2 regions of the Streptomyces sp. CNP082 genome follow, and region 1 is predicted to be linked to the other one. Evidence: riboswitches for the same ligand, from Rfam matches in the RefSeq annotation. Region 1 holds a riboswitch; the other holds the start of a gene.

What was found. A riboswitch is a leader RNA that binds a small molecule or an ion and turns the genes downstream of it on or off. The one in region 1 is predicted to bind S-adenosylmethionine.
Region 2: linked by a shared signal. The riboswitch ahead of thrC (threonine synthase) and the one ahead of B124_RS06580 (aminotransferase class V-fold PLP-dependent enzyme) in region 1 are both predicted to bind S-adenosylmethionine.

The regions. Positions count from the first base shown of each region.
Region 1 is NZ_JCANSZ010000005.1:193,665-209,543, forward strand. It holds gene B124_RS06525 (cysteine desulfurase/sulfurtransferase TusA family protein) at 1-1,339, opposite strand, end outside; gene ctaC (aa3-type cytochrome oxidase subunit II) at 1,587-2,585, shown strand; gene ctaD (aa3-type cytochrome oxidase subunit I) at 2,582-4,330, shown strand; gene B124_RS06540 (cytochrome c oxidase subunit 4) at 4,327-4,725, shown strand; gene B124_RS06545 (L,D-transpeptidase) at 4,842-6,095, shown strand; gene B124_RS06550 (hypothetical protein) at 6,153-6,566, opposite strand; gene ctaE (aa3-type cytochrome oxidase subunit III) at 6,711-7,334, shown strand; gene qcrC (cytochrome bc1 complex diheme cytochrome c subunit) at 7,398-8,207, shown strand; gene qcrA (cytochrome bc1 complex Rieske iron-sulfur subunit) at 8,204-9,277, shown strand; gene qcrB (cytochrome bc1 complex cytochrome b subunit) at 9,274-10,911, shown strand; gene trpD (anthranilate phosphoribosyltransferase) at 11,040-12,107, shown strand; SAM riboswitch class IV at 12,213-12,330, shown strand; gene B124_RS06580 (aminotransferase class V-fold PLP-dependent enzyme) at 12,574-13,941, shown strand; gene B124_RS06585 (glycerate kinase family protein) at 14,204-15,391, opposite strand; gene B124_RS06590 (SLC13 family permease) at 15,465-15,879, opposite strand, start outside.
Region 2 is NZ_JCANSZ010000017.1:68,566-84,444, reverse strand. It holds gene nagA (N-acetylglucosamine-6-phosphate deacetylase) at 1-366, opposite strand, end outside; gene B124_RS16310 (ROK family protein) at 366-1,295, opposite strand; gene B124_RS16305 (SIS domain-containing protein) at 1,676-2,614, opposite strand; gene B124_RS16300 (ABC transporter substrate-binding protein) at 2,869-4,149, shown strand; gene B124_RS16295 (DUF3263 domain-containing protein) at 4,198-4,443, opposite strand; gene otsB (trehalose-phosphatase) at 4,481-5,341, shown strand; gene B124_RS16285 (DUF397 domain-containing protein) at 5,497-5,688, opposite strand; partial or broken gene B124_RS16280 (Scr1 family TA system antitoxin-like transcriptional regulator) at 5,678-5,917, opposite strand; gene B124_RS16275 (alpha,alpha-trehalose-phosphate synthase (UDP-forming)) at 5,968-7,428, opposite strand; gene B124_RS16270 (glucosyl-3-phosphoglycerate synthase) at 7,663-8,694, opposite strand; SAM riboswitch class I at 8,876-9,015, shown strand; gene thrC (threonine synthase) at 9,033-10,346, shown strand; gene B124_RS16260 (MoaD/ThiS family protein) at 10,343-10,621, shown strand; gene B124_RS16255 (cold-shock protein) at 11,018-11,221, shown strand; gene groL (chaperonin GroEL) at 11,636-13,258, shown strand; gene murQ (N-acetylmuramic acid 6-phosphate etherase) at 13,515-14,450, opposite strand; gene B124_RS16240 (MurR/RpiR family transcriptional regulator) at 15,090-15,879, opposite strand, start outside.

The DNA.
Region 1 (15,879 bases):
ACCACGCCGGGATGTCCAGCCGCGCCGCCTCGTCGTCCGACAGCACCAGCGCCGTGCCGCCCACCGGCACCCGCTCGAAGGCCTTCGCCAGCTCGATGACGGGGACCGGGCAGCGCCGGCCGCGCGCGTCGACCACCAGCTCCCCGGACGGCGAGTCCGCCGACGCGCCGCGCGCGGTCGCGCCTAGCTCCGCCCGCACCCCGGCGACCGCGCCCTGCAGCGCCCGCATGAAGCCCTCCACCTGCTCGGCGGTCGTCCCCGGCGGCAGCGACACGCGCACGTTGCCCTCCGACAACACCCCCATGGCCTTCAGCACATGGCTCGGGGTCAGCGTGCTCGACGTGCACGACGACCCGGACGAGACCGAGAACCCCGCCCGGTCCAGCGCGTGCAGCAGGGCCTCCCCGTCCACGTACAGACAGGAGAACGTCACCAGATGCGGCAGCCGGCGCTCCGGATCGCCGACCACCTCCACGTCCGCGACCGTCTCCGGCACCCGCGTGCGGATCCGGTCCACCAGCGCCCGCAGCCGGGCGCCCTCCGCCTCCGCCTCCGCCCGTACGGCGCGCAGCGAAGCGGCCGTGGCCACGATCGCCGGGATGTTCTCGAACCCGGGCGCGCGGCCGGACTCCCGCTCGTCCGCGGGGCCCGCGGGGGCGAAGCGCGTCCCCTTGCGCACCACGAGCAGCCCCACGCCGGGCGGACCGCCCCACTTGTGGGCGCTGGCCGCCAGCAGCGACCAGGGCCCCGCGACACGCCCCCAGCCCAGCGACTGCGCCGCGTCCACCAGCAGCGGCACCCCGGCGGCGCGGCACTCCTCGGCCACCTCGGCGACCGGCTGTTCGGTGCCCACCTCGTGGTTGGCGGACTGCAGGCAGGCCAGCGCGGTGTCGGCGCGCAGCGCCTCGGCGTACGCACCGGGCGCCACCCGGCCGCCGCGGTCGACCGGCACGTACGTCACGTCCGAGTCCGTACCCTCCGCACCGTCCGTACCGCCGGCGCCCGCGGCCGTGCGGTGCGCCTCGGCCGAATGGAGGACGGCGGAGTGCTCGACCGACGACACCACCAGGTGCCGGCCGGTGCGCCGCCGGCCGGCCAGCGCCCCGGCCATGCCGTCGTGCACCGCGCGCGTACCCGAGGAGGTGAACACCAGCTCGTCCGGCCGGCAGCCGACCAGTTCCGCGGTCGTCTCGCGCGCGGCGTCGAGCAGCCGCCGCGCGCGGCGGCCCTCCCGGTACAGCCGGGCCGGGTCGGCCCAGCCCTCGTCGAGTGCGGCGAGCAGCGCCTGCCGGGCGATCGGGTGAAGAGGGGCGGACGACGCGGCGTCGAAGTACGGCACCCGACCACGCTAACCCGTGGTCGGGGCGATGGGCCCGCCGTGCCGGGACCCCGACGGACCCCGACGGGGGACCGGCGGGACCGAGTTGACGGCCGCCGCCACCCCATCGAAGTGCCCCCGGCGCGCCAGGGCACCCTCCCCGAGCGACCCCAAATGGCGTCCAGTAGGGTTTGGTCCGCGTAAACATCCAAACCTGCTGCCCGCGCGCCCGAAGGGACCGTGGGCGAGACTCTCGGGAAGGCGCTACGTGAGTCACAACGGCTCCGACCTCCCCCGCGGCCGCACGGCAGCCGCGGGAGGTACCCGCTCGCCGCGGCGCACGATGCGGCGAAGGCTGCCGCAGGCGCTGGCCGCGGGCCTGGTCCTGGTCACCCTCTCAGGCTGCACCTACAAGGACTTCCCCCGCCTGGGCATGCCCTCGCCGGCCACCGAGGAGGCGCCGCGGATCCTCTCCCTGTGGCAGGGCTCCTGGGCGGCTGCACTGGCCGTCGGGGTCCTTGTCTGGGGCCTGATCCTGTGGAGCGTCATCTTCCACCGCCGCTCCAGGACCAAGGTCGAGGTCCCGGCGCAGATCCGGTACAACCTGCCCATCGAGGCGCTGTACACGGTCGTCCCGCTGATCGTCGTTTCGGTGTTCTTCTACTTCACCGCGCGCGACGAGAGCAAGCTGATGGAGACGTCGGACCACCCCGACCACGTGGTCAACGTGGTCGGCTACCAGTGGAGCTGGGGCTTCAACTACCTGGAGAACGTCGACGGCGACACCGCCACGCCGGCGAAGCGGCCCAAGGAGCTCGCCGCCATCGCCGACCGGGCCTACGAGGCCGTGCCGAAGGGCGCCGAGGGCGTCTACGACTACGGCGTGCCCGCCAGCGTGGACGAGGACACCGGCAACCCGGGCCCCACGCTGGTCCTCCCCAAGGGCGAGACGGTCCAGTTCATCCTGACCTCCCGGGACGTCAACCACTCCTTCTGGGTGGTGCCGTTCCTCATGAAGCAGGACGTCATCCCCGGCCGTACGAACGTCTTCGAGGTGACCCCCAACAAGGAGGGCACCTTCATGGGCAAGTGCGCCGAGCTGTGCGGCACGGACCACTCCCGGATGCTCTTCAACGTGAAGGTGGTCTCCCCCGAGGAGTACCAGCAGCATCTGAAGGAGCTGGCAGCCAAGGGCCAGACCGGGTCGATCCCGGCGGGCATCGCTCAGACCGACGCCGCTAGGAATGCGGAGACCAAGACCCAATGAGCATCCTCAACGAACCCCAGGGTGCGGCGACCGCAGGCGCTGAGGACGACGCCTACGAGGACGAGCTGCCCGTACGCCGCCGGGAGCCCGGCAACGTCGTGGTCAAGTGGATGACGACCACCGACCACAAGACGATCGGGACCCTCTACCTGATCACGTCGTTCTTCTTCTTCATCTTCGGCGGCGTCCTGGCGCTGTTCATGCGCGCCGAGCTGGCCCGGCCGGGCTCGCAGGTGATGAGCAACGAGCAGTTCAACCAGGCGTTCACGATGCACGGCACGATCATGCTGCTGATGTTCGCGACGCCGCTGTTCGCGGGCTTCGCGAACTGGATCATGCCGCTGCAGATCGGCGCGCCGGACGTGGCGTTCCCGCGGCTGAACATGTTCGCGTACTGGCTGTACCTCTTCGGGTCCCTGATCGCCGTCGCCGGCTTCATCACCCCGCAGGGCGCGGCCGACTTCGGCTGGTTCGCGTACACGCCGCTCTCCGACACCGTGCGCTCGCCGGGCGTCGGCGCCGACCTGTGGATCATGGGTCTGGCGTTCTCCGGCTTCGGCACCATCCTCGGCTCGGTCAACTTCATCACGACCATCATCTGCATGCGGGCGCCGGGCATGACGATGTTCCGGATGCCGATCTTCACCTGGAACGTGCTGCTCACCGGTGTGCTGGTGCTGCTCGCCTTCCCGGTGCTGGCCGCCGCGCTGTTCGCCCTGGAGGCGGACCGCAAATTCGGGGCGCACATCTTCGATCCGGCGAACGGCGGTGCGCTGCTCTGGCAGCACCTCTTCTGGTTCTTCGGCCATCCAGAGGTGTACATCATCGCGCTGCCGTTCTTCGGCATCATCTCCGAGGTCGTCCCGGTCTTCAGCCGCAAGCCGATGTTCGGCTACATCGGTCTGGTGGCCGCCACGGTCTCCATCGCCGGCCTGTCCGTGACCGTGTGGGCGCACCACATGTACGTGACAGGAGGCGTGCTCCTGCCGTTCTTCGCCTTCATGACCATGCTGATCGCGGTGCCGACAGGAGTGAAGTTCTTCAACTGGATCGGCACCATGTGGAAGGGGTCACTGAGTTTCGAAACACCGATGCTCTGGGCCATCGGCTTCCTGGTGACGTTCACCTTCGGCGGTCTGACGGGCGTCATCCTGGCCTCGCCGCCGCTGGACTTCCACGTCTCCGACTCGTACTTCGTGGTGGCCCACTTCCACTACGTGGTCTTCGGCACCGTCGTCTTCGCGATGTTCGCCGGCTTCCACTTCTGGTGGCCCAAGTTCACCGGCAAGATGCTGGACGAGACGCTCGGGAAGATCACCTTCTGGACGCTGTTCATCGGCTTCCACGGCACGTTCCTCGTACAGCACTGGCTGGGTGTCGAAGGCATGCCCCGGCGGTACGCGGACTACCTTGAGGCCGACGGCTTCACCGCCCTGAACACGTTCTCGACGATAAGCTCGTTCCTGCTCGGCCTGTCGATGCTGCCGTTCATCTACAACGTGTGGAAGACCGCCAAGTACGGCAAGAAGATCGAGGTCGACGACCCGTGGGGCTACGGCCGCTCGCTGGAGTGGGCCACGTCCTGCCCGCCGCCGCGGCACAACTTCACGTCGCTGCCTCGCATCCGGTCCGAATCGCCGGCCTTCGACCTGCACCATCCCGAGATCGCGGCGGCCGAGGTCGGCCACGGCGCCGCTGCCAAGACGCTCGTCGGGGGCGGCGCCAGCGAAGGGGAAGCCAAGTGAAGATCCAGGGCCACATGTTCGCATGGCTCGCCGCCTTCCTGCTGGTCACGACCATCGTCTACGGCTACTGGTCGAAGGAGGCGGTCGGCACCACCGCGCTCGCCCTGGCCTTCGGCCTGACCGCGATGATCGGGTACTACCTGGTCTTCACGGCCCGCCGGGTCGACACCGGGGCGCAGGACAACAAGGAGGCGGAGGTCGCCGACGATGCCGGTGAGCTGGGCTTCTTCAGCCCGCACAGCTGGCAGCCGCTGTCGCTGGCCCTGGGCGGCGCGCTCGCCTTCATCGGCATCGTCCTCAACTGGTGGCTGCTGTACTTCTCCATCCCCGTGATCCTGGTCGGCCTCTACGGCTGGGTCTTCGAGTACTACCGCGGGGTGGACCAGAACCAGTAGCGCGCACTACAGCACAGCCTCACCGAGGGGGCCGCGGCACGCCGAAAGGGTGCCGCGGCCCCCTCGTTCGGACCACACGCCGTGCGCCGCACGGAGCACCTGCCTAGCGTGTGATCATGAGCCAAACGCCCCATCGCCGCACTGCAGTCAGCTGTTCCCTGCTGTTGGTCTCCCTCGCCCCGGGCCTCGCCGCCTGCGGCGCCGACGGCCACCCGCTGGCCCGCGAGCCCGGGGAGCCCGCAGGCTCGATCACACTCGCCGGCCTGGCCGACGACACCGGCCTTGCCGACCCCGCGGACGACCTGGAGGTCACCGCCCAGGGACAGGCGCGCATCACGGACGTGACGGCCGTGGACCAGAGCGGCCGCTACGTACGCGGCCGGCTGTCCGCCGACGGCCACACCTGGCGCAGCACCGTGCCGCTGGCCGCGCGGTCCCGTTACAGCGTCGACGTGAGCACCGAGAACGACGACGGCGCGCCCGGCCGCAAGCTGCTGACGTACCGCACGTCGCAGGCGCGGGCGAAGAAGCCGATGAAGGTCGAGCTGGGCCCCGGCAAGGGCACGTACGGCGTCGGCCAGCCGCTGACGGTGAAGCTCGGCCGGGCGGTGAAGACCCAGGCGGAACGGGCCGTCGTCGAGGGCGGGCTGAAGGTCACCTCGTTCCCGGTGGCCGAGGGCGCCTGGTACTGGGTCGGCGACAAGGAACTGCACTACCGCCCCAGGGAGTACTGGCCCGCGGGCGCCCGGGTCCGGCTGGAGAGCAGGCTGGAAGGCGTGAAGGTACGCGAGGGCGTCTACGCGAGCGCCGCGAAGCCCCTCGATCTGAAGATCGGCGACCGTATCGAGGCGGTCACCGACGCCGCCGCGCACGAGATGACCGTCTACCGCAACGGTGAGCAGATCAACACCATCCCCGTCACCACCGGCAAGGCGGGCTTCGAGACCCGCAACGGCAAGAAGGTGGTGCTGGAGAAGCAGTCGCTCGTCCGGATGACCGGCGCCAGCATCGGCGTCGGCGGCACCGGCGAGGACTACGACCTCCAGGTGTCCTACGCGACCCGGGTCACCTGGAGCGGCGAGTACGTGCACGCGGCCCCCTGGTCGGTCGGCTCGCAGGGCGCCGCCAACGTCAGCCACGGCTGCACGGGGATGAGCACCGAGGACGCCGCCTGGTTCTTCAAGACCGTACGGCCGGGGGACATCGTGGAGGTCGTCAACAGCTACGGCGAGGACATGGCCCCGTTCGGCAACGGCTTCGGGGACTGGAACCTCTCCTGGACCAAGTGGCAGGAGGGCAGCGCCCTGACGCCCGGCGTACGCGACGGGGGCGGCCCGGCAGACGCCAACCGCCTCCGGCCCGCGGTCTGACAGGCCCCCGCGGGCCGGCAGACCGGCCCCGGCCCGCAGGCCGGGGAGCGCCGGCTCTCAGGCGCCGACCGCCAGCCGAGTCCGCAGCACGCCGGCCACTCCTTCGGCGAGCGCCGCCGGGTCGATGGGGTGCGCCACGGTGGCCTCCGCCCGGCTCCACGTCGCCAGCCAGGCGTCCTGCGGGCGGCCGATGAGCAGCAGGACGGGCGGGCACTGGAAGATCTCGTCCTTGATCTGCCGGCACACCCCCATACCGCCGGCGGGCACCGCCTCGCCGTCGAGCACGCAGGCGTCGATGCCGCCCCGGTCCAGCTCCGCCAACACCGCGGGGAGCGTGGCGCACTCGACGTACGCCACCGGCGGCAGGTCTGCCGCGGGCCGGCGGCCGACGGCGAGCCTGACCTGCTCGCGCGTGTTCGCGTCGTCGCTGTAGACCAGCACGTTGACCGCTGCTGGGGCCGTCGACTCCATGGTTCCTCCGGAGGTTCGCATCCGCCGCTCTCACGGCGGATGCTACTCCGCGCGGGGTGCGGCGGTGCTGCCCAGGGCCCCTGCAGAGCCTTGACACTCCGAACAGCACCCCCCGGAGTGAGGCGGAGATAAGGGACCGACATAATGACGGGCGTGGCGACAGCAACAGCAGCAGTAGAGACCGGGCACGCGCACCCGTCGGTCAACCGGCCGAACCTCACCAGCGTCGGAACCATCATCTGGCTGAGTTCCGAGCTGATGTTCTTCGCGGCCCTCTTCGCGATGTACTTCACCCTGCGGTCGGTGATGGGTGCGGACTACTGGAAGGAACAGGCCGAGGCCCTGAACCTCCCGTTCGCCCTCGGCAACACCACGATCCTGGTGCTCTCCTCGCTCACCTGCCAGCTCGGCGTGTTCGCCGCCGAGCGCGGTGACGTGAAGAAGCTGCGCATGTGGTTCGCGGTGACCTTCGTGATGGGTGCCGTCTTCATCGGCGGGCAGGTGACCGAGTACGTGGAACTGGTGGAGCACGAGGGCATCTCGCTCTCCTCCGGCGCGTACGGCTCGGCGTTCTACCTGACCACCGGCTTCCACGGGCTGCACGTGACGGGGGGGCTGATCGCCTTCCTGCTGATCCTGGGACGCACCTACGCGGCCAGACGGTTCACGCACCAGCAGGCGACCGCCGCGATCGTGGTGTCCTACTACTGGCACTTCGTCGACGTGGTCTGGATCGGCCTCTTCGCCACCATCTACTTGATCAAGTAACCGGCCGGGGAGCCGGCACCGAGAAGCACACCGACGCTGAAGATCCTGATACCGGGGTAATCCGTGAAAAAGCTCTCCGCACGACGGCGCCATCCGCTGGCGGCGCTCGTCGTCCTACTCATTGCGCTGGCGGCCACCGGGGGGCTGTACGCCACATTCGCGCCCACGGAAACGGCCCAGGCCGAAGAGACCAGCCAGTCCCTCGCCATCGAGGAGGGGCAGAAGCTCTACCGGGTCGGCTGCGCGAGCTGCCACGGCACCGGCGGCCAGGGCTCCAGCGACGGCCCCAGCCTCGTGGGCGTCGGCGCGGCGGCGGTGGACTTCCAGGTCTCCACCGGCCGGATGCCCCTGCAGCAGCAGGGCGCCCAGGCGCCGAAGAAGCCGGCCGTCTACACCCAGAAGGAGATCGACCAGCTCGCCGCGTACATCGCCGACCTGGGCCCGGGCCCGGCGATCCCCGAGGAGAGCCAGTATGACCCGGCGGGCGGCGACGTCGCCCGCGGCGGTGACCTGTTCCGTACCAACTGCGCGCAGTGCCACAACTTCACCGGCAAGGGCGGTGCCCTGACGGACGGCAAGTACGCGCCGAACATCGACGGCGTCGATCCGAAGCACATGTACGAAGCGATGGTGACCGGCCCGCAGAACATGCCGGCCTTCCCCGACGGGGTGCTGACGGCCGCTGACAAGCAGGACATCATCGCCTACCTCGACGAGGTCGGCGGCGAGGACGCTGCGTCGCCCGGCGGCTTCAGCCTCGGTGGCCTCGGCCCCGTGAGCGAGGGCCTGTTCGCCTGGGTCTTCGGGCTCGGCGCCCTCATCGTGCTGACGATCTGGATCACCGCCCGGAGTGCAAAGGCCAAGAAGTCATGAGTAGCCAGGCTGGATCTGAGAACGAGAACAACGGCGAGCATCTGCCGACCGTCCGGGAGGGCGAGGACGGCGCGGGCGTCGCGGTCGAGGAGCGCGACCCGTTCGCCAACCCCGGCCTGCCGCCGCACGAGCCGCGCAAGCAGGACATCGACGAGCGGGCCGCCAATCGCTCCGAGCGCACCGTCGCGATGCTGTTCACGGTGTCGATGCTGGCGACAATCGGCTTTATCGCGGCGTTCGTCGCCATCGACGTCGACGAGATCGTCTACATCTTCCCGCTCGGCCACATCAGCGGGCTGAACTTCGCCCTCGGCGTCACCCTGGGCCTCGCCCTGTTCTGCATCGGCGCCGGCGCCATCCACTGGTCGCGCACGCTCATGTCGGACGTGGAGGTCGTCCAGGAACGGCACGCGATCGAGGCCACCGAGGAAACCAAGGCCATCACCAAGGCCGAGTGGCGGCAGGGCACCGAGGAATCGGCGATCGGCAGCCGCAAGATCATCCGGCGTACCATGCTCGGCGCGCTCACCCTGGTGCCGCTCACCGGCGTCGTGCTGCTGCGTGACCTCGGCCCGCTGCCAGGCACCAAGCTCCGCGAGACCCTGTGGTCCAAGGGCAAGCTGCTCATCAACATGAACACCGACGAGCCGCTGCGCCCGGAGGACATCACCGTCGGCTCGCTCTCCTTCGCCAAGCCCGAGGGGCTGAAGGAAGGCGACCACGACTTCAACAACGAGATCGCCAAGGCCGCCCTGATGCTCGTCCGGATCCACCCGGGTGACATCAAGGACCCGAAGTCCGCGGACTGGGGTCACGACGGCATCCTGGCCTACTCCAAGATCTGCACGCATGTCGGCTGCCCCGTCAGCCTGTACGAACAGCAGACGCACCACGTGCTCTGCCCGTGTCACCAGTCGACGTTCGACCTGTCCGACGGCGCGCGCGTGCTCTTCGGCCCGGCGGGGCACCCCCTGCCGCAGCTTAGGATCACGGTCAATGACGAGGGCTATCTGTACGCGCTCGGCGACTTCGACGAGCCCGTCGGCCCGAGCTTCTGGGAGCGCGGATGAGCACCACCACCACAGACGTACGCCGGACCCCGCCCGGCAGAGGCGAGAGATTCGCCGACTGGACGGACGCACGGTTCGGCCTGCACGCGACCGGCCGAGCCGGGCACATCCGCAAGGTCTTCCCGGACCACTGGTCGTTCCTGCTCGGCGAGATCGCCATGTACGCCTTCCTGATCGTGCTGCTGACCGGCGTGTACCTGACGCTGTTCTTCAAGCCGAGCATGGCGGAGGTGACGTACCACGGCTCGTACGCGCCGATGAACGGCGTGATGATGACCGAGGCATACGCCTCCACGCTGGACATCAGCTTCGACGTCCGCGGCGGTCTGCTGGTCCGGCAGATCCACCACTGGTCCGCGCTGGTCTTCATCGCCGCCATGGCGACGCACATGATGCGCGTCTTCTTCACCGGCGCGTTCCGCAAGCCGCGCGAGGTCAACTGGGTCTTCGGCTTCACGCTGCTGGTCCTCGGCTGCGTCGCCGGCTTCACCGGCTACTCGCTCCCCGACGACCTGCTCTCCGGCACCGGCGTCCGCTTCATGGAGGGCGCGACACTGGCCGTCCCGCTGGTCGGCACGTACCTGGCGTTCTTCCTGTGGGGCGGTGAGTTCCCCGGGACGGACATCATTCCGAGATTCTTCGCGGTGCATGTGCTCCTGGTGCCAGGGATCATGCTGGGGCTCTTCGTCCTCCACCTGATCCTGATCTGGTACCACAAGCACACCCAGTTCGCGGGTCCCGGCAAGACCAACAACAACGTCGTGGGCGCGCCGTTCGTACCGGTCTACGTGGCCAAGGCGGGCGGGTTCTTCTTCCTCGTCTTCGGCGTGATCACGGTGATCTCGGGGTTGTTCACCATCAACCCGGTCTGGAACATCGGGCCGTACCGACCAGACATCGTCTCCACCGGAGCCCAGCCGGACTTCTACATGGGCTGGACCGAGGGCCTGATCCGGTTCATGCCAGGGTGGGAGTGGAACATCCCGGGCGGATACACGGTCAACTTCGGGGTGTTCATCCCGCTGCTGATCGTGGGTGTCATCCCGACGGTGCTGGTCGTCTACCCGTTCTTCGAGTCGTGGCTCACCGGCGACGGCCGCGAGCACCACATCCTGGACCGGCCGCGCAACGTGCCGACCCGCACCGCCTTCGGTGTGGCCTGGCTGACCTGGGTCTTTATACTGCTGGTGGCCGGCGGCAACGACCTGTGGGCCACGCACTTCCACCTCTCGATCGAATCGATCACCTGGTTCGTGCGGATCTCGTTCTTCGTCGCCCCGGTGCTCGCCTTCTGGATCACCCGGCGCTTCTGCCTCGGGCTGCAGCGGCGGGACCGCGAGAAGGTCCTGCACGGCCGGGAGACGGGCGTCATCAAGCGGATGCCGCACGGCGAGTTCATCGAGGTGCACGAGCCGCTGTCGCAGGAGGAGCTGCACAAGCTCACCGCGCACGAGCAGTACACCCCGCTGGAGCTCGGTCCGACGGTCGACGACAACGGCGTGGTGCGCAAGCAGAAGCCGATGGAGAAGCTGCGGGTCAAGCTGTCGCAGGGCTACTACGGCGAGCGCGGCCAGATCGCGAAGCCGACCCGCCGCGAGTACGAGGAGATCACCAGCGGCCACGGGTCCCACTAGGACCTGCCCGCCGCCGGGAGATCACCGCCCGGGGCCCCCGTCCAGCAGTTGGACGGGGGCCCTTCGGCGTACTCTGCGGTCGATAGGCTGACGCCCGACAGCTGAGACGACCCACGGGACGGTGTGCCATGAGCGTGCAGACGGCAGCAGGAGGCGACAGCTCGGCGGCGCGTTCCTGGCCGGACGTCATCAGCGCGCTGATCGCCGGGCGGGATCTGACCGCGGAGGACACCGCCTGGGCCATGGACCAGATCATGTCGGGCGAGGCCAGCAACGTGCAGATCGCCGGGTTCGCGGTCGCGCTGCGCGCCAAGGGCGAGACGGTCGCGGAGCTCTCCGGGCTGGTGCGCACGATGTACGAGCACGCCCACACCATCGACGTCCCCGGCCCGACCGTGGACGTCGTGGGCACCGGCGGAGACCGGGCCCGTACCGTCAACATCTCCACCATGTCCGCGATCGTCGTCGCCGGGACCGGGGCGAAGGTCGTCAAGCACGGCAGCCGGGCCGCGTCCTCCGCCTCCGGCGCCTCCGACGTGCTGGAGAAGCTGGGGGTCAACCTCGACCTCACCCCCGCGCGGGTCGCCGAGGTCGCCGAGGAGGCCGGCATCACGTTCTGCTTCGCGGTGAAGTTCCACCCCGCGCTGCGGCACGTCGCGCAGACCCGCAAGGAGCTGGGCGTGGCCACCCCGTTCAACTTCCTCGGCCCGCTCACCAACCCGGCCCGGGTCGGGGCGCAGGCCACCGGTGTTGCGGACGCCCGGATGGCGCCGATCATGGCCGGTGTGCTGGCCGAGCGCGGCACCTCGGCGCTCGTCTTCCGCGGCGACGACGGGCTGGACGAGCTGACCACGACCGCCACCTCCCAGGTGTGGACCGTGCACGACGGCGCGGTGCGGCAGGAGAGCTTCGACCCGCGGGACGTGGGCATCGACCTGGTGCCGGTGGCGGCGCTGCGGGGCGCGGACGCCTCGTACAACGCCGATGTCGCCCGCCGGCTGCTGGCCGGCGAGACCGGCCCGGTGCGCGACGCGGTGCTGCTGAACGCGGCGGCGGCGCTCACGGCCCTGGCGCCGGAGGCGGACGGCACGCTGCCGGAGCGGATCGCGGCGGGCATCGTACGGGCCGCGGAGTCGATCGACTCGGGGGCGGCGCTGGCGGCGCTGGAGCGCTGGGTGGCGGCCAGCAACGCCTGAGGCGGGCGGGGCCGCGGGGCTTTTCGCCGTCGATTTCCGGAGAGTTGCGGACAGTCCGGGCAACCGGGTTGCGCCGCGGCTCCCCGGTGCGCATACTCCTGACCAGGTCACGAGCGACAGCGATCAAGGCCCCGGCCCGCTGTCCGGCAACCCTCCGTCCGTGGCGGGGTGCCCCGGGTGATGACCGGGCCGCAGGCAGCGAGGTCTGCGGCAAGCGCGGACCCCTCGCGAATCCAGGGGTCCTGGCCGGCCGAGGGAGTACCGCCGTGAGCAAGCGAATGCGCTAGGGGCCTGCCGCCCCGCCGCCGCTGCGCGCGTTTTCCCACCGGATCTCCGCCGGGGTCCTTCGGGGTCCTCCCGGATCCTCCCGGGTTCTCCGGGTTTCCGCCGGGCGTCGCGCGCGTCCTCTTCCGGGCCGTACGGGCCCGTCACCCCGCATCTTCACGCCTGCTCACGGGAGTTCCGCATGTCCGCGTCCACGCTCGCCTCCGCCTGTCTGCCCGTCCTCGGCCGCGACGTCCGCGCCCCGCTGGTCACCGGCGGCGACACCCAGTACGCCGCCCTGGACTACGCCGCCAGCGCCCCGGCGCTGCAGCGCGTCTGGGACGACGTCGCCGCCTACGCGCCGTACTACGGCAGCGTGCACCGCGGCGCCGGCTACCTCTCGCAACTGTCCACCGAGCTCTTCGAGTCCAGCCGGGCGACGGTGGCCGGGTTCCTCGGCTGCCGCCCCGACGACCAGGTCGTCTTCACCCGCTCCACCACCGACTCGCTCAACCTGCTGGCCGCCGCGGTGCCGCCGGGGACCGAGGTCTACGTCTTCGAGACCGAGCACCATGCCGCCCTGCTGCCCTGGCAGCAGCCCGGGTCCGCGGCCGGCCGGGTCACCGTGCTCGCCGCGCCCGGCAGCCCCGGGCAGGCCGTGGCGGCGCTGGACTCCGCGCTGGCCGCGCGGGTCGGCGACGGCCCCGCGCTGGTGTGCGTCACCGGCGCCTCGAACGTCACCGGTGAGCTGTGGCCCGTACGGGAGCTGACCGCGGCGGCGCACCGGCACGGAGCGCGGCTGGTGCTGGACGCGGCGCAGTTGGCGCCGCATCACCCGGTGGACGTGGCGGACCTGGGCGTGGACTGGGTGGCCTTCTCCGGGCACAAGCTGTACGCGCCTTTCGGCGCCGGGGTGCTCGCCGGCCGGGCGGACTGGCTTGAGGCGGCGCCGCCGTACCTCGCGGGCGGGGGCGCCAGCCGGCGGGTCGTGCGCGCCGCGGGCGGGGGAGTGGACGTCGAGTGGCAGACGACGGCGGCGCGGCACGAGGCGGGGTCGCCGAACGTCATCGGCGCGTACGCGATCGCGTCGGCGTGCAAGGCGCTGACGGAGGCCGGGTTCGACACGCTGGTGGCGCGGGAGCGGGCGCTGGTGGCGCGGGTGCTCGACGGGCTCGCGGCGCTGCCGGGGGTGCGGGTGCTGTCGCTGTTCGGCGCGGACGCGGAGCGGGTGGGGGTGATCTCGTTCGTGGTCGACGGCTGGCGCAGCGCGCATCTGGCGGCGGCGCTGTCGGCGGAGCACGGGATCGGGGTGCGGGACGGGCTGTTCTGCGCGCACCCGCTGGTGCGGGCGCTGCTCGGCGAGCCGGCCGGGTGCGGGACGGGGGCGGGGGACGGGGAGCGCCCGCTGAACGCGGTGCGGGTGAGCTTCGGGGCGGGGACGCCGGACGAGCACGTGGACCGGTTCCTGGCGGCGGTGGGGTCGCTGGTGCGCGACGGGGCGCGGTGGACGTACCACACGGTGGACGGCCGCTGCGTGCCCGCCTCCGGCGGGGAACCAGCGGCGGCCTGAACGCGGTGGCGGGCGCGGGGGCCTGCGGCGGCGCGCCGGACCGGGTGCGTGCCGGGTACGGTACGCGCCCGTCGTCACCGGCCTGCTCGAGCCGGCCCGCCGCAGGCGTGGCGGGTCCCGTCACCGCCCGTAGGTTGCCCGGTTGCCCGGTTGCCCGGATGGCCGGCTGCCCGGTGGGCGGCGTGCACGTCGCTACCCGGGCCGGGCCGTGCTCCGGGCAGCGCCGTGCGCGCCGCGTCCTGCCCGGCCCGGAGCCCGCGGCTTACCGCGCGTTGCGGCTCCCGGTCGCCGGCCGCGCCGCCAGCGTGCTGCCCAGCAGCACCATGCGCAGCGCCCGTTCGGCCGCGTCCGCGAGGAACTCCCGGGCGCGCAGCAGCGCTTCGGGCAGCGCCATCGGGCCCGGGATGATCGTGCCGTAGGCGTCGACGCCCGTGCCGTGGATCTCGTGCGCGCCCTCGCCGATCGTGCCGGCGAGCGCCAGCACCGGCCGGCCGTGGAGCTTGGCGCGGCGCGCCACCTCCGCGGGCACCTTGCCGCGCGGCGTCTGGTGGTCGAGGGCGCCCTCGGCGGTGATGACGAGGTCGGCGGCGGCCAGCCGGGCGTCGAGGTCGAGATGGCCGAGGAGCACTTCGAAGCGGGGCAGCAGGCGGGCGCCGACCGCCGCCAGACCCGCGCCGAGGCCGCCGGAGGCGCCGGTGCCGGCGCCGAGGCGCAGGTCCGTGCCGGGGGCCGGGAGGTCGCGGGTGAGGACGTCGGCCCAGCGGTCGAGGGCGGCGGCCAGCTCCTCGACCTGCCGCGCGGACGCGCCCTTCTGCGGGCCGAAGACGCGGGCGACGCCGCGGGGGCCGCACAGCACGTTGTACGGGTTGCAGGCCACCAGCAGCTCCGTCTCGGCGAGCCGCGGGTCGAGCCCGGCGGCGTCGATGCGCGCGAGGCGGGTGAGGGCGGCGCCGCCGGGGGCGACGGTGCGGCCTTCGGCGTCGGACAGCCGGGCGCCCAGCGCCGTCAGAGCGCCGGCGCCGCCGTCGGAGGTGCCGGAGTCGCCGCAGCCGACGATGATGCGGCGTACGCCGTGGTCGAGGGCGGCGCGGATCAACTGGCCGACCCCGTACGTCGTGGTGCCGCCCGGGTTGCGCCGGGGCCGGGGCACGAGGGCGAGGCCCGCGACGGCCGCCATCTCCACCACCGCCGTGACGCCGTCGCCGAGGAGCCCGAAGTGGGTCTCCAGCCGGTCGCCGAGCGGCCCGGTGGCGGTGTACGGGACGAGCCGCCCCCCGGTGGCGGCGGCCAGCGCCTGCGCCGTGCCCTCGCCGCCGTCCACGAGCGGGATCAGGTCGACGGCGGCGTCGGGCAGCACCCGGCCGACGCCTTCGGCGATGGCCTCGGCGGCGGCCTCGGCGGACAGGGACTCCTTGAAGCCGCTGGGAGCGACGACGACACGGTTGAGCATGAGCGGTCTCCTGAGGGTCGGAGGGTTTCGCGGAGCGGCAGTTGCCAAGCGGTGGGGCGGCCGGTGGCCGGGGTCAGCGGGCCGTGACCGGCACGCCGAGCAGCGGCCAGACGACGAGGGCGAACAGCAGCACCAGTCCGGCCGTCAGCGGGGCCAGCACCGCCGCCGTACGCAGCAGGTCCCGCGGCGTGTACGTGGGCACGCCCGGCACGCCGGAGAAGAGCGCGACGGGCTTGGCGGACGCGGGCAGCGTCTGGCAGAAGCCGGCCGCCGCGGTGGACGCCAGCGCGGCGGCCACCGGGTTGACCCCGGCGGCCAGCGCCGCCGCGATGACCAGCGGGACCAGCACGCTGGAGCGCGCGGAGCGCGACTGCAGCACGAGATGCGCGGCGGTGCTCACGGCGACCACCCCGGCGAGGAACGCCCACGCCGGCGTGCGGGAGCCGCCCGGGAGCCCGGAGACCAGCCACGCGGCGGCCTTCGACTCC
Region 2 (15,879 bases), on a different contig from region 1:
GAGGACGCCGGCCTGCCGGGCGAGGTCGTCCAGGTCGCCGGTGACGGTGGAGGCGAGCATGGTCGTGGTGCCGTGGCCGCGGTGGGTGTCGATGACGGTGCGGGCCTGCTCGTGGATGCCGCCGGAGAAGGAGGCGCCGCCGCCGCCGTGCACGTGGATGTCGACGAAGCCGGGGACGATCCAGTGCCCGGTCAGGTCGGTGGCCGCGGGCCCGCCGTCGTCCCGCGGCTGGCCGGCGGCCTGCGGCGCCACCGAGGCGATCCGGCCGTCCGCGACGGTGAGCCGGGCGTCCTCGACGGTGCCGGCCGGCTGGACCACACGGGCGCCGGTGAGCACCGTGGCGCGCTCCCGCATCGAATCCCGCATCAGGCGGTTACCTCCGTGGCGAGTAGGTCCCAGGCGAGCTGCCCGGCGCCCAGGCAGGCGGCGGCGTCTCCCAGCTCCGCCGGGACGATCTGGGGGAATGTCTGGAAGGTGATACGCGCCCTGACGGCGCGTATCAGGGGGGTGAAGAGGGTGTCGCCGGCCTCGGCGAGGCCGCCGCCGATGACGATCCGGCGGGGGTCGAGCAGGGTGATGCCGGTGATCAGGCCGCCGGCGAGGGCGTCGACGGCGTCCTGCCAGACGGCTTCGGCCACCGGGTCGCCGGCCTCGACGGCCTTGGCGCAGTCCGCGGCGGTCGCGGCCGGGTCGCCGCAGGCGGTGGCCCACGCCTCGCCGACCGCGGAGGCGGACGCCAGCCGCTCCAGGCAGCCGCGCTGCCCGCAGCCGCAGGGCGGCCCGTCGGGGCGTACGACGACGTGGCCGATCTCGCCGGAGCCGCCGTGCGCGCCGGGCTCGATACGGCCGTCGATGCCGATGGCGGCGGCGATGCCGGTGCCGAGCGCGACGAACAGGAACCGGTCCACGCCGCGCGCCGCCCCGAGCCGGCCCTCGGCGAGCCCGCCGGTGCGCAGGTCGTGGCCGACGGCGACGGGGCAGGCCAGCCGCTCGCCCAGGAGCCGGCGAAACGGTACGTCACGCCAGCCGAGGTTCGCCGCGAACACCGCGACACCCTCCGCGTCGTCCACGATCCCGGGCACCGCGACACCGGCGGCGACGGCCGGTTCCCCGTACTTCTCCGTTCCCGCTGCCCGCAGCTCGGCGGCGAAGTCCAGCACGGCGGCGACGACGGCCTCGGGGCCCTCCGCGCGGGGGGTCGCCCGGCGCGTCTCGTGGAGCAGCGCGCCGTCCGCCCCGACGAGGGCGGCCTTCATGCCGGTGCCGCCCACATCAAGGGCGATGACGTGTCTCACGGGGGACAGTCTCGCCCGAGAACCGGCGAGAGGTCTAGTCCAGTCGCGATGACGGGACCGGTTTTCACCGGTATCCGGTCAACTGAGCGCCTCGGGCGCCGACCGCGGAGCACGCCGCTGCCGCACCGGCCGTACGCAGCCGGGGAGCCGCCCCGCCCGTTTGCCGCTGCCGGCGGATTGGCCGCACCCCCGCCGGGCCGCCCGGGCGCGCGCCGCCCGCCTGCGGCCCGCCGCGGGCGCCCGCTGTACGCGGACCGCGGACCGCGCAGCCGGCGCCGGAGGTGCACGGCCGAGGGTGCACTGGCCGCACCCCCGCCGGGGCCGCCCCGGCGCGCCGCCGCCTGCGGGCTCACCGCACCCCGCCTCGCCGCCCGCCGGGCTTACCGCAGGACGACGCTGCGCGTCAGGTTCCGTGGCCGGTCCGGGTCGTAGCCCTTCGCCTCCGCCACGGCCACCGCCAGCCGCTGGGCCCGTACCAGGTCCGCCAGCGGGTCGAGCCCCCGCGCCGTCGACTGAGCGCTCAGGTGGCCGCCGACCCGGCCCACGTCCGCCGCCAGCCCCTCCGGCAGCTCGCCGAAGTGCCACACCGCGCGCCCGGGGCCGGTGATGGCCATCGGGCCGTGCCGGTACTCCATCGCCGGGTAGCTCTCCGTCCACGCCCCCGCCGCCTCGCGCATCTTCAACGCCGCCTCCGCGGCGAGCCCGACGGTCCAGCCGCGGCCCAGGAACGTCCACTGCGCCGCCGCCGCCAGCTCCTCCGGCAGCGGCTGCGTCACCGCCAGCTCCGCGTCGACCGCCGCGTCCGTGACGGACTTCACCCCCGCCGCCGGCGCCCCGTGCAATTCGAGGCCGGCGCGCAGCAGCGCCAGCGCCGTCGTCGCGAACCGGGTCTGCACCACCGACTCCTCGTCCGCGTACGCCAGCGTGACCAGCTCGTCCGCGGCCGTGCCGACGGGCGTGTCCGCGTCCGCCGTGAGCGCGGTGGTCGCGGTCCCGGCCTCCCCGGCCCGTACCGCCGCCAGCAGGTCCAGCACCTCCGTCGTCGTCCCGGACCGCGTGATCGCCACCATCCGGTCGTACGTCCGCCCGGCCGGGAACTCCGAGGCGGCGTAGGCGTCCGTGTGCCCCTGCCCCGCCGCCTCGCGCAGCCCGGCGTACGCCTGCGCCATGAACCACGACGTGCCGCAGCCGACCACCGCGACCCTCTCCCCGGGCCGCGGCAGCCCGGGGACGGTCGGGGCCTCCTGCCGGGCCCGGCGCCAGCAGCTCGGCTGGGTGGCGATCTCGGCGGCGGTGCGGGACGGTTCGGCGGCTGCCATGAGGTGCGGCTCCCTGGTTGCGCTGGCGGACGTACGTCGTCACGCGCGCCGTTGCGCAGGCGCGCGTTCGAGCCGTTCCGCGGCCGTTGGCGTGAGGTTCAGCTCGCCGTCTCCCTATCAGCTCGGTACCTGGTGCAGCAATGGTGAAAGGGGGAGGGGGTTACGGAAGTGATATCCCCCTGGTGTAGACCTGGGAGGGGCGTTCCGGCCAGACTCGCCCCCTTAGCGGATTCTGTACGAGGTGGGCTAAAGCTGTGCAGCGGCGAAGATTTCTGAAGGCGGCGGCCGGTACCGCGGGTGCGGCGGCGCTGCCGCTGAGCGCGTGCGGGGACGGCAGCGGCGGCGGCGATGTCACGCTGAAGCTGGTGGCCGCCGAGTACGGCACGGGCGAGTCCGACACCGCCCGGCGCTACTGGGAGCAACTGGCGGCGAAGTTCTCCAACGACACCCCGGGCGTCTCGGTCGACATCGAGATCATCCCGTGGGAGGACATCGACGCCAAGGTCGACAAGATGGTCGAGGACGGCAACCCGCCGGACATCGCGCAGATGGGCCCGTACGCCGAGTACAGCTCCCGCGATCTGCTCTACAGCACCGACGAACTGCTCTCCATCCCCACCCAGGCCAACTTCGTGCCCAGCCTCGCCGCGGCCGGCGAGGTCAACCGCGTCCAGTACGGCATGCCGTTCGTCTCCAGCTCGCGGCTGCTGTTCTACAACAAGTCGCTCTTCGAGGCCGCGGGCCTGGAGACGGACCCCGAGGACGCACCCAAGAACTGGGACGAGCTGCTCGACGCCGCGCAGGCGCTCAAGGACGCCGGCGTGCCGATCCCGTACGCGCTCCCGCTCGGCCCCGAGGAGGCCCAGGGCGAGACGCTGATGTGGATGATCAGCGGTGGGGGCGCGTACACGGACGATGTCGGCAGCTACACGATCGACTCCGAGCAGAACATCCACACGTTCAACTGGATACGCGACAACCTCGTCGGCGGCGGCCTCACCTACGCCGCGCCGTCCGAGACCAACAGACGCACGGCCTTCGCCGACTTCGTCAAGGGCGACGTCGGCATGATCTTCGGCCACCCGACGCTGATGCAGGACGCGCGGCGGGAGAAGGTCGACCTGGGCATCGCCCAGAAGCTGCCGGGACGGGACGGGCCCTCGGAGTCGACGATGGGCGTCGCCGACTGGATCATGGCGTTCAAGGCCAACGGCCACCGCTCCGAGATCGGCCGGTTCCTCGACACCCTCTTCGACGACACCCACGTGCTGAAGTTCGCGCAGCGCTACGACCTGCTGCCGACGACGGTCTCCGGGGTGGAGAAGCTGAGCCGGGGCCGCAAGGACCTGCAGCCGTTCCTGGACCAGCTCCAGACCGCCGTCTTCTACCCGGACAACAAGACGTCGTGGGCGCGGGTGAACGCGGAGCTGAAGAAGGAGATGGGCAAGGCGGCCGAGGCGGGCGGCGAGCCGGCGGAGCGGGTGCTGACCAACCTGCAGAGCATCGCGGAGTCGGCTTCCTCGACGGAGGAGTGACGGCGGCGCATTCCGCCCTCCCAGCCCCCGGCAGCACTCACCGGGTGCTCAGCCCTCCCGGGCGTCGCGGCGGGCCTGCCGGACGCGCCGCAGCCGCTTGACGGTCACCGGGTCGTGCTCCTGCGCCCGGGGGTCGTCGAGGAGCGCGTTGAGCAGTTGGTAGTAGCGCGTCGGGGAGAGCCCCAGGCGCTCGCGGATCGCCCGCTCCTTCGCGCCGGGGGCCGGCCACGCGCGCTTCTCCAGCGCCAGGACGGCCAGATCCCGCTCGGTCAGCGCCGGGTCATCCGCAGACATACGGTGCACGGTACCGCGGGCCGGTAGGGTCCCGGGCATGGGCAGCAACTCGGCAGCACAGCTCCCCCTTCCGCGTACGGAGGCGGGCCGCGCCGGCCTCGCCGCGCTCCTCGCCGACCCGGAACAGGCCCTCGTCGCCTTCGACTTCGACGGCACCCTTGCCCCGATCGTCCCCGACCCCGACGCCGCGCGCGCCCACCCCGGCGCCGTTCCGGCGCTGGCCCGGCTCGGGCCGCGCGTCGGGACCGTCGCGGTCGTCACCGGCCGGCCCGCCGCGGTGGCCGTGCGGTACGGCGGCTTCGACGGCGCGGCGGGCCTGGCCCACCTGCGCGTCCTCGGGCTCTACGGAGCCGAGCAGTGGGACGCCGCCACCGGCACCCTGCGCGCCCCCGAGCCGCACCCGGGCGTGGCGGCGGTGCGGGCCGAGCTGCCCGGGGTGCTGCAGGCGGCGGGCTCCTGGCGGGGCACGTGGATCGAGGACAAGGGCCGCGCCGTCGCGGTCCACACCCGCCGTGCCGACCACCCCGCCGAGGCCGCCGACGCGCTGCGCCGGCCGCTGGAGGACCTGGCGGCGGCGCACGGCCTGGTGGTCGAGCCGGGCCGCTTCGTCCTCGAACTCCGCCCCCCGGGCATGGACAAGGGCCGCGCGCTGGCGGCCCTGGTCCGGGAGACGGGTGCCCGCACGGTCCTGTACGCCGGCGACGACCTCGGCGACCTCGCCGCGTACGACGCGGTGGACGCGGCGCGCGCGGAGGGGGTGCCGGGCCTGCTGGTGTGCAGCGCGGCGGCGGCGGGCGAGGGCGCGGAGGCGCTGGCGGACCGGGCGGACCTGACGGTCGAGGGGCCGGGGGGCGTGGTGGAGCTGCTGGCGGCGCTGGCGGCGGCGCTCGGCGCGTAGCCCCGCACCCGCGTCGGCGGGGCGGGTGCGGGCGGGGCTGCCGGACTGCGGCCCCCGTGGGGGCCGCAGTCGCCCGTAAGCCCGGTCCGCCCCGGCACCGCGCGCTGCCGGGGCCCGTAGCGGGCCTGGGCGACCGGTTCCGGGGCGGGGTGGCGTCAGGTGGTGGGGAACTCCTCGCGTTTGACGGCGGCGACGAAGGCGTCCCAGGCGGTGGGGGTGAAGGCCAGGTGGGGCCCGTCGGGGTCCTTGGAGTCGCGCACGGGGACGGTGGTCGCGGTGGCGGCCACCTCGATGCAGTCGCCGCCGTTGTCTCCGCTGTAGCTGCTCTTACGCCACGTCATGGCCATGCTGCCGGTATCCCTCCATGAACTCACCGATCAGAGCGGCGGAATCGCGGGCCGACAGAGCGTCAGCCCTGAGCAAATCATAGGCGCGCAAGTGGCGCTCGTAGACTGCCGGATCCTCGCTGAAGTGCCCGCGGTCAAGGGACTCGGAGTAGACGCACCTGTAGTCGTCGGGCAGCGTGATCAGCGACATCGAGGCGTTGGGGCGGATGAGTTCCGGCCGGTCGGCCGGGGTTCTCGGCCCCCCGCGCGAACGTGCCTGCCGCGCCCCGCGCCCCCGCCCTACCCCTCCGCCCGCAGCGCATCCAACTGCGCCAGGAACCACGCCTGCGGCGGCAGTGCCGTGGCCGCCTCCGCCAGCCGCTTCGTCCGGCGGGCGCGTTCGTCGCGGGGCATGGACAGCGCCGTGTGCAGCGCCTCCGCCGTGGCCTCCACGTCGTACGGGTGCACCACCAGCGCGTCCGCGCCGAGGTCCGCGTACGCGCCGGCCTCCCGGGACAGCACCAGCGCGCAGCCGTCGTCGGAGACCACGGGGATCTCCTTCGCGACCAGGTTCATCCCGTCGCGCAGCGGGTTGACCAGCGCGACGTCGGCGAGGCGGTATGCGGCGAGCGAGCGGGCGAAGTCGTCCTCGACGTGCAGCACGACGGGCTGCCAGCCGTCGGTCCCGTACTCCTCGTTGATGTCGGCGGCGAGGCGGCGCACCTCGGCGGTGTAGTCCCGGTACACGGCCAGGTCCTGCCGCGACGGGTACGCGAACGCCAGCTTCACGACCCGCTCGCGCCACTGCGGGTGCTGCTGGAGCAGCCGCCGGTAGGCCAGCAGCCCGCGGACGATGTTCTTCGACAGCTCCGTGCGGTCGACCCGCACGATGACGTGGCGGTCCGCGCCGCCGATCTGCGCGCGCAGGGCCGCCATCCGCTCGGCCACGTCGGGCCGCCGGGACCGCTCGCGGAGGAAGTCGGCGTCGGCGCCGAGGGCGTGCACGTCGACGTACGTGGTCCGCTTCCCGCGCCGGTCCGGCAGGGGGGTGTCGACGTGCGCGGTGTCCCCCGCCCAGAAGGCGTCGGTGTCGTTGCCCAGCACGTCGTGGCAGCAGGAGACGAACGCGCCGGCCCACCGGCGGGTGTGGAAGCCGACGCGGTCGGCGCCGAGCAGCCCGCGCAGCAGGGCGGCGGCGATGTCGTCGGGGAGGAGCCGGAAGTACTCCGGCGGTGCCCAGGGGGTGTGCGAGAAGTGCGAGATACGCAGGTCGGGACGGCGTTCGCGGAGCATGCCGGGCACGAGGCACAGGTGGTAGTCCTGCACGAGCACCGCGGCGCCCTCGGCGGCACCGTCGGCGAGGGCGTCGGCGAAGGCGCGGTTGTACGTCTCGTAGTCGGCCCACTGCCGGCGGAACTCGGCGTCGAAGACGGGGGAGACGGGGATGTCGTAGAGCATGTGGTGGACGAACCACAGGACGGAGTTCGCGACGCCGTTGTACGCGGCGTGGAAGACACCGGGATCGATGCCGAGCATCCGCACCCCGGGCTCGCTCACCCCACGCCGCACGGCTTCCCGGTCCCCGTCACCCAACGCGGCGCACACCCACAACGCCCCGGCGTCGGGCCCCACGGCGCTGAGCCCGGAGACGAGCCCGCCGCCGCCGCGCTTGGCGGCGAGGGCGCCGTCGTCGCCGACGGCGTAGGAGACGGGCCCGCGGTTCGAGGCGACGAGGAGGGAGGCACGGGGGGATGCGGCCATGGGCCGAGCCTAGCCAGGGAGGGGCGCCCCGAAACGCACCCGCGGGGGTGTGGCTGAGAGGGAGCCCCCACCTGGGTCCGGAGCAAAGCCGCGCCGGGTTCCGGGGCGGAGCCCCTCGGGGGTTCGGGGGGCTGCGCCCCCGGGGGTCTCGGGGCGCAGCCCTGAGTTTCGGGAAGTGGGGGTACCGCCCACGCCCGCAGGGCGTAGGGGGAGGGTACGGGGGGATCCCCCCCGCTACGCCACCGTCGTGCCCGGCTCCGCACCCCCGTGCCCCGCCCCGCCCCCCTGCCCCCGGGCCCCGCCGTGGCCCGCCCGGCGAGGGCTTCCGTACTCCGGGATCTCCCGCATCGGCGGCCGTTCCTCCGTGTCCACCCCGTACGTCCGCGGTGCGAACTCCCCGTCCGCCCCCCGCTCGAACTGCGTCAGCCGCGGCCGTACCAGGTGCCCCCGCGCCAGCCGCAGCTGCGCCGTGCGGTAGATCGCCGCCGCCATGCGGCCCAGCGCGCGGTCGTCCTGGTGGCGGTGGTGCCGGGCGCCGACGTCGACCTGGGCGAGCGCGTTCAGCCCCACGGTGTGCAGCGCGTCGACGAGCAGGCCCAGCTCCACCCCGTACCCCACCGGGAACGGCAGCCGTTCCAGCAGCGAGCGCCGGGCCGCGTACTCGCCGCCCAGCGGCTGGACGAAGCCGGCCAGCAGCGGCCAGTGGAGGTTCAGCAGCGGCCGGGCCACCAGCTCCGTGACCCGTCCGCCCTGGGCGACCGCCGAGCCGGCCACCGGCCTGTCGTATACCGCTTTCACGAACTCCACGTCGGGCTCGGTCAGCAGCGGGCCGACGGTTCCGCTCACGAGCGCGGTGTCGAAGTCGCGCAGGTCCGCGTCCACGAAGCAGACGATCTCGCCGCGGGTCACCAGCAGGGACCGCCACAGCACCTCGCCCTTGCCGGGTGCCGCTGGCAGCCGCGGCAGCACGTCGTCGCGGTGTACGACGCGGGCGCCGGCCGCGGCGGCGGCCTCCGCGGTGCGGTCCGTGGAGCCGGAGTCCATCACGACCAGCTCGTCCACGAGGGCACCGCCGCCGGTCATCAGCCCGGTCCGGATCGCGGTGACGATCGCCCCGACGGTGGCCTCCTCGTTGAGCGCGGGGAGTACGACGCTCACCGTCCCGCGGGGGCCCAGCGCGCGTTTGGCCGCCAGCAGCCGGGCGTGCGGCCGGTCCGCCGCGGACCAGGACCGTGTTCTCAGCCACTGCTCCACGTCATCGAGCACCTGCGGGCCTCCCCTTACTGGTGGTCCTGTGCGGTGTGGGGGCCGTCTCGCGTATCGGACGGCCCTCACAACTGTCCTGGTCGTCGGTTACAGTCTTGAACAACGTGCGTGACGTCCCTATGTCGGGGTCCGCGCGTCTCACAAAAGCGCCGGGCGGCTCCGCCCGACCGGCGCCATACAGAGCTCATCCAGAGGGGCAGAGGGAACGGCCCGTTGAAGCCCCGGCAACCCTCCGTCCGGTACTCGCGACGCTGCGAGGCCCCGGGCGGTGATGGTGCCAATTCCGTCCTGCGGCGAGATGCGTCGCGGGGAAGATGAGGAGAGAGGGCCTCGCCAGTATGGCTGTAGACGCTGCAGACACAGCTCCCACCCCGATCGCCGTCGATGGCGGCCCCGACCTGGGCCCTGCCGTGGCGCTCTCCTGCCGGGAGTGCGGGGAGCGGGTGCCGCTGGGTCCGGTGTTCGCGTGCCAGTCGTGTTTCGGGCCGCTGGAGGCGGCGTACGAGCTTCCCGGCGGTGACGCCGAGTCCGCCGCGAAGCTGCGCAGCAGCATCGAGGCGGGGCCGCGGAGCATCTGGCGGTACGCGCCGCTGCTGCCGGTCCCGGCGGACGTGGCGTCCAAGCCGAACCTGAATCCGGGCTTCACCCGGCTGCACCGTGCCGACCGGCTGGCCGCCGAGCTGGGCGTGACGGGCGCGCTGCACGTCAAGGACGACTCGGGCAATCCGACGCACTCGTTCAAGGACCGGGTCGTCGCCATCGCCGTGGAGGCGGCCCGCGCCTTCGGCTTCACCACGCTGTCGTGCTCGTCCACGGGCAACCTGGCCGGCGCGGTCGGCGCCGCCGCCGCGCGGGCGGGGCTGCGTTCGTGCGTGTTCATCCCGTACGACCTGGAGCACGCGAAGGTCGTCATGGCGGCGGTATACGGCGGGGACGTCGTCGGCATCGAGGGCACGTACGACGACGTGAACCGCTTCTGCTCGGAGCTGATCGGCGACCCGATCGGCGAGGGCTGGGGGTTCACGAACGTCAATCTGCGCCCGTACTACGCGGAGGGTTCCAAGACCCTCGCCTTCGAGATCTGCGAGCAGCTCGGCTGGCGGATCCCGGACAACATCGTCATCCCGGTCGCCTCCGGCTCCCAGCTCACGAAGATCGACAAGGGGCTGAAGGAGCTGATCGCGACGGGGCTGGTCGAGGAGCGCCCGTACAAGATCTTCGGCGCGCAGGCCGCCGGCTGCTCCCCGGTCTCGCAGGCCTTCCGGGACGGGCACGACGTGGTGCGCCCGGTCCGGCCCGACACCATCGCCAAGTCCCTGGCCATCGGCAATCCGGCCGACGGTCCGTACGTGCTGGACATCGCGCGCCGTACCGGCGGCGCGGTGGCGGACGTCACGGACGCCGAGGTCGTCGACGCGGTCAAGCTGCTGGCCCGTACCGAGGGGGTCTTCGCGGAGACGGCGGGCGGGGTGACGTTCGGCGTGCTGGCGAAGCTCGTCGCGGACGGCCGGATCGACCCGGCCGAGACCACCGTCGCGATCAACACCGGCGACGGTCTGAAGACCCTCGACGCGGTCGCCCCGTCCACGGGGCCGAGCGCGATCATTCGTCCCACACTCGACTCCTTCCGAGAGGCCGGCCTCGCATCATGAGCGTGAACGTCCGAATTCCGACCATCCTCCGTACGTATACCGACGGGCGGGCAGAGGTGAGCGCCGAGGGCGCGACTCTGGCCGAGGTGATCGAAGACCTGGAGAAGAACCACCGCGGCATCGCCGGCCGGGTGCTGGATGATCAAGGCAAGCTGCGCCGGTTCGTGAACGTCTACGTGAACGATGACGACGTCCGCTTCGCCGATGGCCTGCAGACTCCCACTCCGGAGGGGGCCGGCATCTCGATCATCCCGGCGGTCGCCGGGGGCTGTTGAACCCTGCTGTCGTGTGCGCGGCCCCACCGATCCGGAGTGGGGCCGTTCGCATGTCCGTACACGCGATAGGGTTGGGGCGTTCCCCCCTCGTGGCCCATGCTCCATGCATATGAGAACGCGACAAGTTCCCTGCAAATGCGGAGAGTTAATTGTCGTGATGGTGAGTTATGCCCTGCCCGAGTTGTCAGGGAATGGCGGATATTGATGGGAAAAATGCCGATCGAGCGTCCGCAGAATTCTCGTCCGATTGACCTGTTGCACTGGGCATCTGTGCGGATACATTCAGCCGCGGTCGACGCGTTCCGGCACACGCCCCGGCGTGTATCCGGGGGTGAGGTCTGACCCGGGTCCGCGGAGTGCGGTCCTGTGTAAGGGCCAGCAATAGGGGAGTTTGGAATGGCTCAGGGCACCGTCAAGTGGTTCAACGCGGAGAAGGGGTACGGCTTCATCGCGGTCGACGGTGGTGCGGATGTCTTCGTCCACTACAGCGCGATTCAGATGGACGGATACCGCACCCTCGAGGAAGGCCAGCGGGTCGAGTTCGAGATCTCGCAGGGCCAGAAGGGGCCGCAGGCAGACATGGTCCGCGTCAGCGGCTGAGCGCCGGGCATCGACCACGGACGACTCGCGAGAGGCCCGCACTCCCCCGGGGGTGCGGGCCCTCTGCTGTCCGCGTGCCGGCCCGCTCCGCCCGCGTGCCCGCGCCTCGCGCCTGTCCGTGCCTCGCGCCCGTCCGTGCCTCTCGCGTGTCTGCTCCTCCCCGCTCCTCCCCGCTCCTCCCTGCTCCGGTTCCGCTCTGGTCGTGAGGTAAGTACCCCGATGCCGCTTGCACTCACAGGGGGCGAGTGCTAATCATTGGCGTTAGCACTCTCCGTGTGAGAGTGACAGAAGGGACCGGTTCGGTGAGGTCCGTACGCCGGGTGGGAGGGAACCACACGGATCGCGGACCGTCCGTCGCGGGCGCCAGCGCGGTCCGGACACAGACCACCCCCCTGTCCGGGAGGACTCAACACAATGGCCAAGACCATCGCGTTCGACGAGGAGGCGCGGCGCGGCCTTGAGCGCGGCATGAACCAGCTCGCCGACGCCGTCCGCGTCACCCTCGGCCCCAAGGGCCGGAACGTCGTCCTCGAGAAGAAGTGGGGCGCCCCCACGATCACGAACGACGGTGTCTCCATCGCCAAGGAGATCGAGCTCGAGGACCCGTACGAGAAGATCGGCGCCGAGCTGGTCAAGGAGGTCGCGAAGAAGACGGACGACGTCGCCGGTGACGGCACGACGACCGCGACCGTCCTGGCCCAGGCCCTGGTCAAGGAGGGTCTGCGCAACGTGGCCGCCGGCGCCAACCCGATGGCGCTGAAGCGCGGCATCGAGAAGGCCACCGAGGCCGTCTCCGCCGCCCTGCTGGAGCAGGCCAAGGACGTGGAGACCAAGGAGCAGATCGCCTCCACCGCCTCCATCTCCGCCGGCGACACCCAGATCGGCGAGCTGATCGCCGAGGCCATGGACAAGGTCGGCAAGGAAGGCGTCATCACCGTCGAGGAATCGCAGACCTTCGGTCTTGAGCTGGAGCTCACCGAGGGCATGCGCTTCGACAAGGGCTACATCTCGGCCTACTTCGCCACCGACATGGAGCGCATGGAGGCGGAGCTCGAGGACCCGTACATCCTCATCGCCAACTCCAAGATCAGCGCGGTCAAGGACCTGCTGCCGCTCCTGGAGAAGGTCATGCAGTCGGGCAAGCCGCTGCTGATCATCGCCGAGGACGTCGAGGGCGAGGCCCTGTCCACCCTCGTGGTGAACAAGATCCGCGGCACCTTCAAGTCCGTCGCCGTCAAGGCCCCGGGCTTCGGCGACCGCCGCAAGGCCATGCTCGGTGACATCGCCATCCTCACCGGTGGCCAGGTCATCTCCGAGGAGGTCGGGCTCAAGCTGGAGAGCGCCACCCTCGACCTGCTGGGCCGCGCCCGCAAGGTCGTCATCACCAAGGACGAGACCACCATCGTCGACGGTGCCGGCGACAGCGACCAGGTCCAGGGCCGGGTCAACCAGATCCGTGCCGAGATCGACGCCAGCGACTCCGACTACGACCGCGAGAAGCTGCAGGAGCGGCTCGCCAAGCTGGCCGGCGGCGTGGCCGTCATCAAGGCCGGCGCCGCGACCGAGGTCGAGCTGAAGGAGCGCAAGCACCGCATCGAGGACGCCGTGCGCAACGCGAAGGCGGCCGTCGAGGAGGGCATCGTCGCCGGCGGCGGCGTGGCCCTGCTGCAGGCCGGCCACGTCTTCGAGAAGCTGGAGCTCCAGGGCGACGAGGCCACCGGCGCCTCCGCGGTGAAGCTGGCCCTGGAGGCCCCGCTGAAGCAGATCGCGGTCAACGCCGGCCTCGAGGGCGGCGTCGTGGTGGAGAAGGTGCGCAACCTGACCGCCGGTCACGGGCTCAACGCCGCCAGCGGCGAGTACGTCGACATGATCGCCGAGGGCATCCTCGACCCGGCCAAGGTGACCCGCTCCGCGCTGCAGAACGCGGCGTCGATCGCGGGCCTGTTCCTCACCACCGAGGCCGTCGTCGCCGACAAGCCGGAGAAGGAGAAGGCCGCGGCCGGGGGCGGTATGCCCGGCGGCGACATGGACTTCTGATCCGGGTCGTCCGCGGACGAACCGACGAACCGAGGGCGGCACCCCGAACGGGGTGCCGCCTTCGGGCGCGTGAGGCGTGTGCCCTCGGGCGCGTGGGACCTGTCGCTCCGGGCTGCGGGTCGGCTCCGCGGGGCGTGGCGCTGGGGCGCGTCGGCTCCGCGGGACGGGTCAGCTCCGCGGGAGCGTGGCGCTGGCGCGTGTCAGCCCTGCGGGGCGTGTCGGCTCCGCGGGCGGGTCAGTCCCGCGGGGAGGCAGGTCAGCTCACGTCGGTGGCGGCCTTCAGAGCCACCCGCAGGTGGCCGTGTGAGGCGTCGAGCAGCCGCTCCGCCGTGCTGCCGTCCACACCGCCGAGGATGGCGAGGATCGCGTTCTTCACCTCGCCGTGGGTCTCGGCGAGGGCGGCCTCCACCTCCTCGTCGCCCGCGCCCGTCGCCAGCGCGACGATGCGCCGCGAACGGGCCTGCAGCTTCTCGTTGGACGCGCGCACGTCGACCATCAGGTTCCCGTACGTCTTGCCGAGGCGGATCATCGTGATCGTCGACAGCATGTTGAGCACGAGCTTCTGCGCCGTGCCCGCCTTCAGCCGCGTGGAGCCGGCGATCAGCTCGGGGCCCACGACGACCTCGATGCGGTGGTGCGCCGCCGCGCACAGCGGCGAACCCGCGTTGCAGGACAGCCCGATCGTCAGCGCCCCCTGCCCGCGCGCGTACGTCACTGCGCCGACGGCGTACGGCGTGCGGCCGGAGGCGGAGATGCCGACGACCGTGTCGTCGGACCCCAGCTCCGCCGCCCGAAGGTCGGCCGCGGCCAGCTCCCTGCTGTCCTCCGCGCCTTCCGTGGAGGTGCGGAGCGCCGTGTCCCCGCCGGCGATCAAGCCGACGACCTGTGCGGGATCGGTGTTGAACGTCGGCGGGCACTCGCTGGCGTCCAGCACCCCGAGTCTGCCCGCGGTGCCGGCGCCCAGGTAGAACAGCCGGCCGCCGCGGGACATGCGCTCGGCGGTGGCGTCGATGGCGGCGGCGATCTGCGGCAGTTGGGTGGCGACCGCGCCCGGTACCCCGCTGTCCTCCTCGTTCATGATTCTGGCGATCTCCAGGCTGGAGAGACGATCGATCTCTGCCAGCTCAGGACGGAACGCCTCGGTGGTCAGGTTTTCCAGCTCCCGGCGGATGTCGGCTGAGGGAGAGGGCATGTCGGGGCGGCTCTTTCCATACGGTGCGTGGCGCGCGGTGGGCGGTGCGCGCACGCGGAGGTGGGTCGGTCACGGCGGCTTGCCTGGTGCGGTCGCCGGCGGTCGGACTGCCGTCGCGGGCGACCGGCGCGCGATGCGCGCCCGGCCGCCGGGCGGCGCCGGCGTCGTACGGCGGTGCGGTGGGACGCCGGCCGTCGGACGCCCGCGGGGACGTCGTCGGGCAGGCCGGTGCGGGGGGTGGTGCCTGGGGTGGTGCGGGGTGGTGCGTACCCGCGGGCGGGTGATGCCCGCGGGTGGTCCGTGTGCGGTGCGTGGTGCGTGAGCGGTCTGCGGTGCGTGAGCGGTCTGTGGTGCGTAAGGGGTACGTGGTGCGTAAGGGATACGTGGTGCGCGAGCGGTGGGTGGCGCATGGGCGGTGCGTGGTGCGGGTGGTGCGGGTGGTGCGGTGGACGCCTCCGGCGCCCGGGACACGTCCCGTACGCCCGGAACATCCGACCCGTCCGGCATGCTCGACCCGTCCGGCGCATTCGGCCCGTCCGGGACCTCCGGCGCGTCCGGTGCCGCGGGTGGGGGCCGCGCCGCCTGGGCGGAGGGCGGGTCGCCGGTGCATCGGTCGTCGTCGGGTGTCGCCGGGCGGTGTCAGGACCGCGGGCGGAGCGGGCTGTGCCGGTGGGCCAGCGCCTCGTACGAGGCGGCGAGCGCCGGGGCGGCCCGTTCGTACGTCCGCTGGGCCACGCCTATGAACAGGCAGTCCACGACCAGCAGTTGGCCCGTCCTGCTGGACATGGCCGCCGGCCGCAGCTCGCTCTCGCGGCCCGTGGACGTGGTGAGTATGTGATCGGCATACGACGCGACGGGGCCGTCCGGGCGGCCGGTGATCGCCACTGTGGTCGCCCCGTGGTCGAAGGCGACCCGCAGCGGCTCGATCACGTCGACCGTGCGGCCCGAGTGCGTGATCGCGATGGCCACGTCGCCCGCGCGCAGTTGGACGGCGTTGGTCACGGCCAGGTGCGGGTCGGGCGAGGCGTGCGCCACGACGCCGATCCGCAGCAGCTTCTGGACCAGGTCCTGCCCCACGAGGTTGGAGGCCCCGATGCCGTACACGTCGATACGCCGGGCGGCGGCCATGGCGGCGATCGCCGCCTCCAACTGCACGGGGTCGAGCCCGGCCGCGGTGTCCGCCAGCGCCTGCTGCTCGTCCCGCGCGAGCTTGGCGACGACGTCGGCCATCGAATCGTCCACCGCTATGTCCGCGGTGACCGCCGGCGCCCGCCCGGCCTCCTGCTGAGCCGCCGCCGCGGCGAGGGCCAGCCGCAGGTCGCGATACCCGGGATAGCCGAGCAGCCGCGCCGTTCGCACGACCGTGGCCTCCGACGTGCCGGTGCGCTCCGCGAGGCCGGTGACGGTGAGCGCGGCGCAGCCGGCCGGG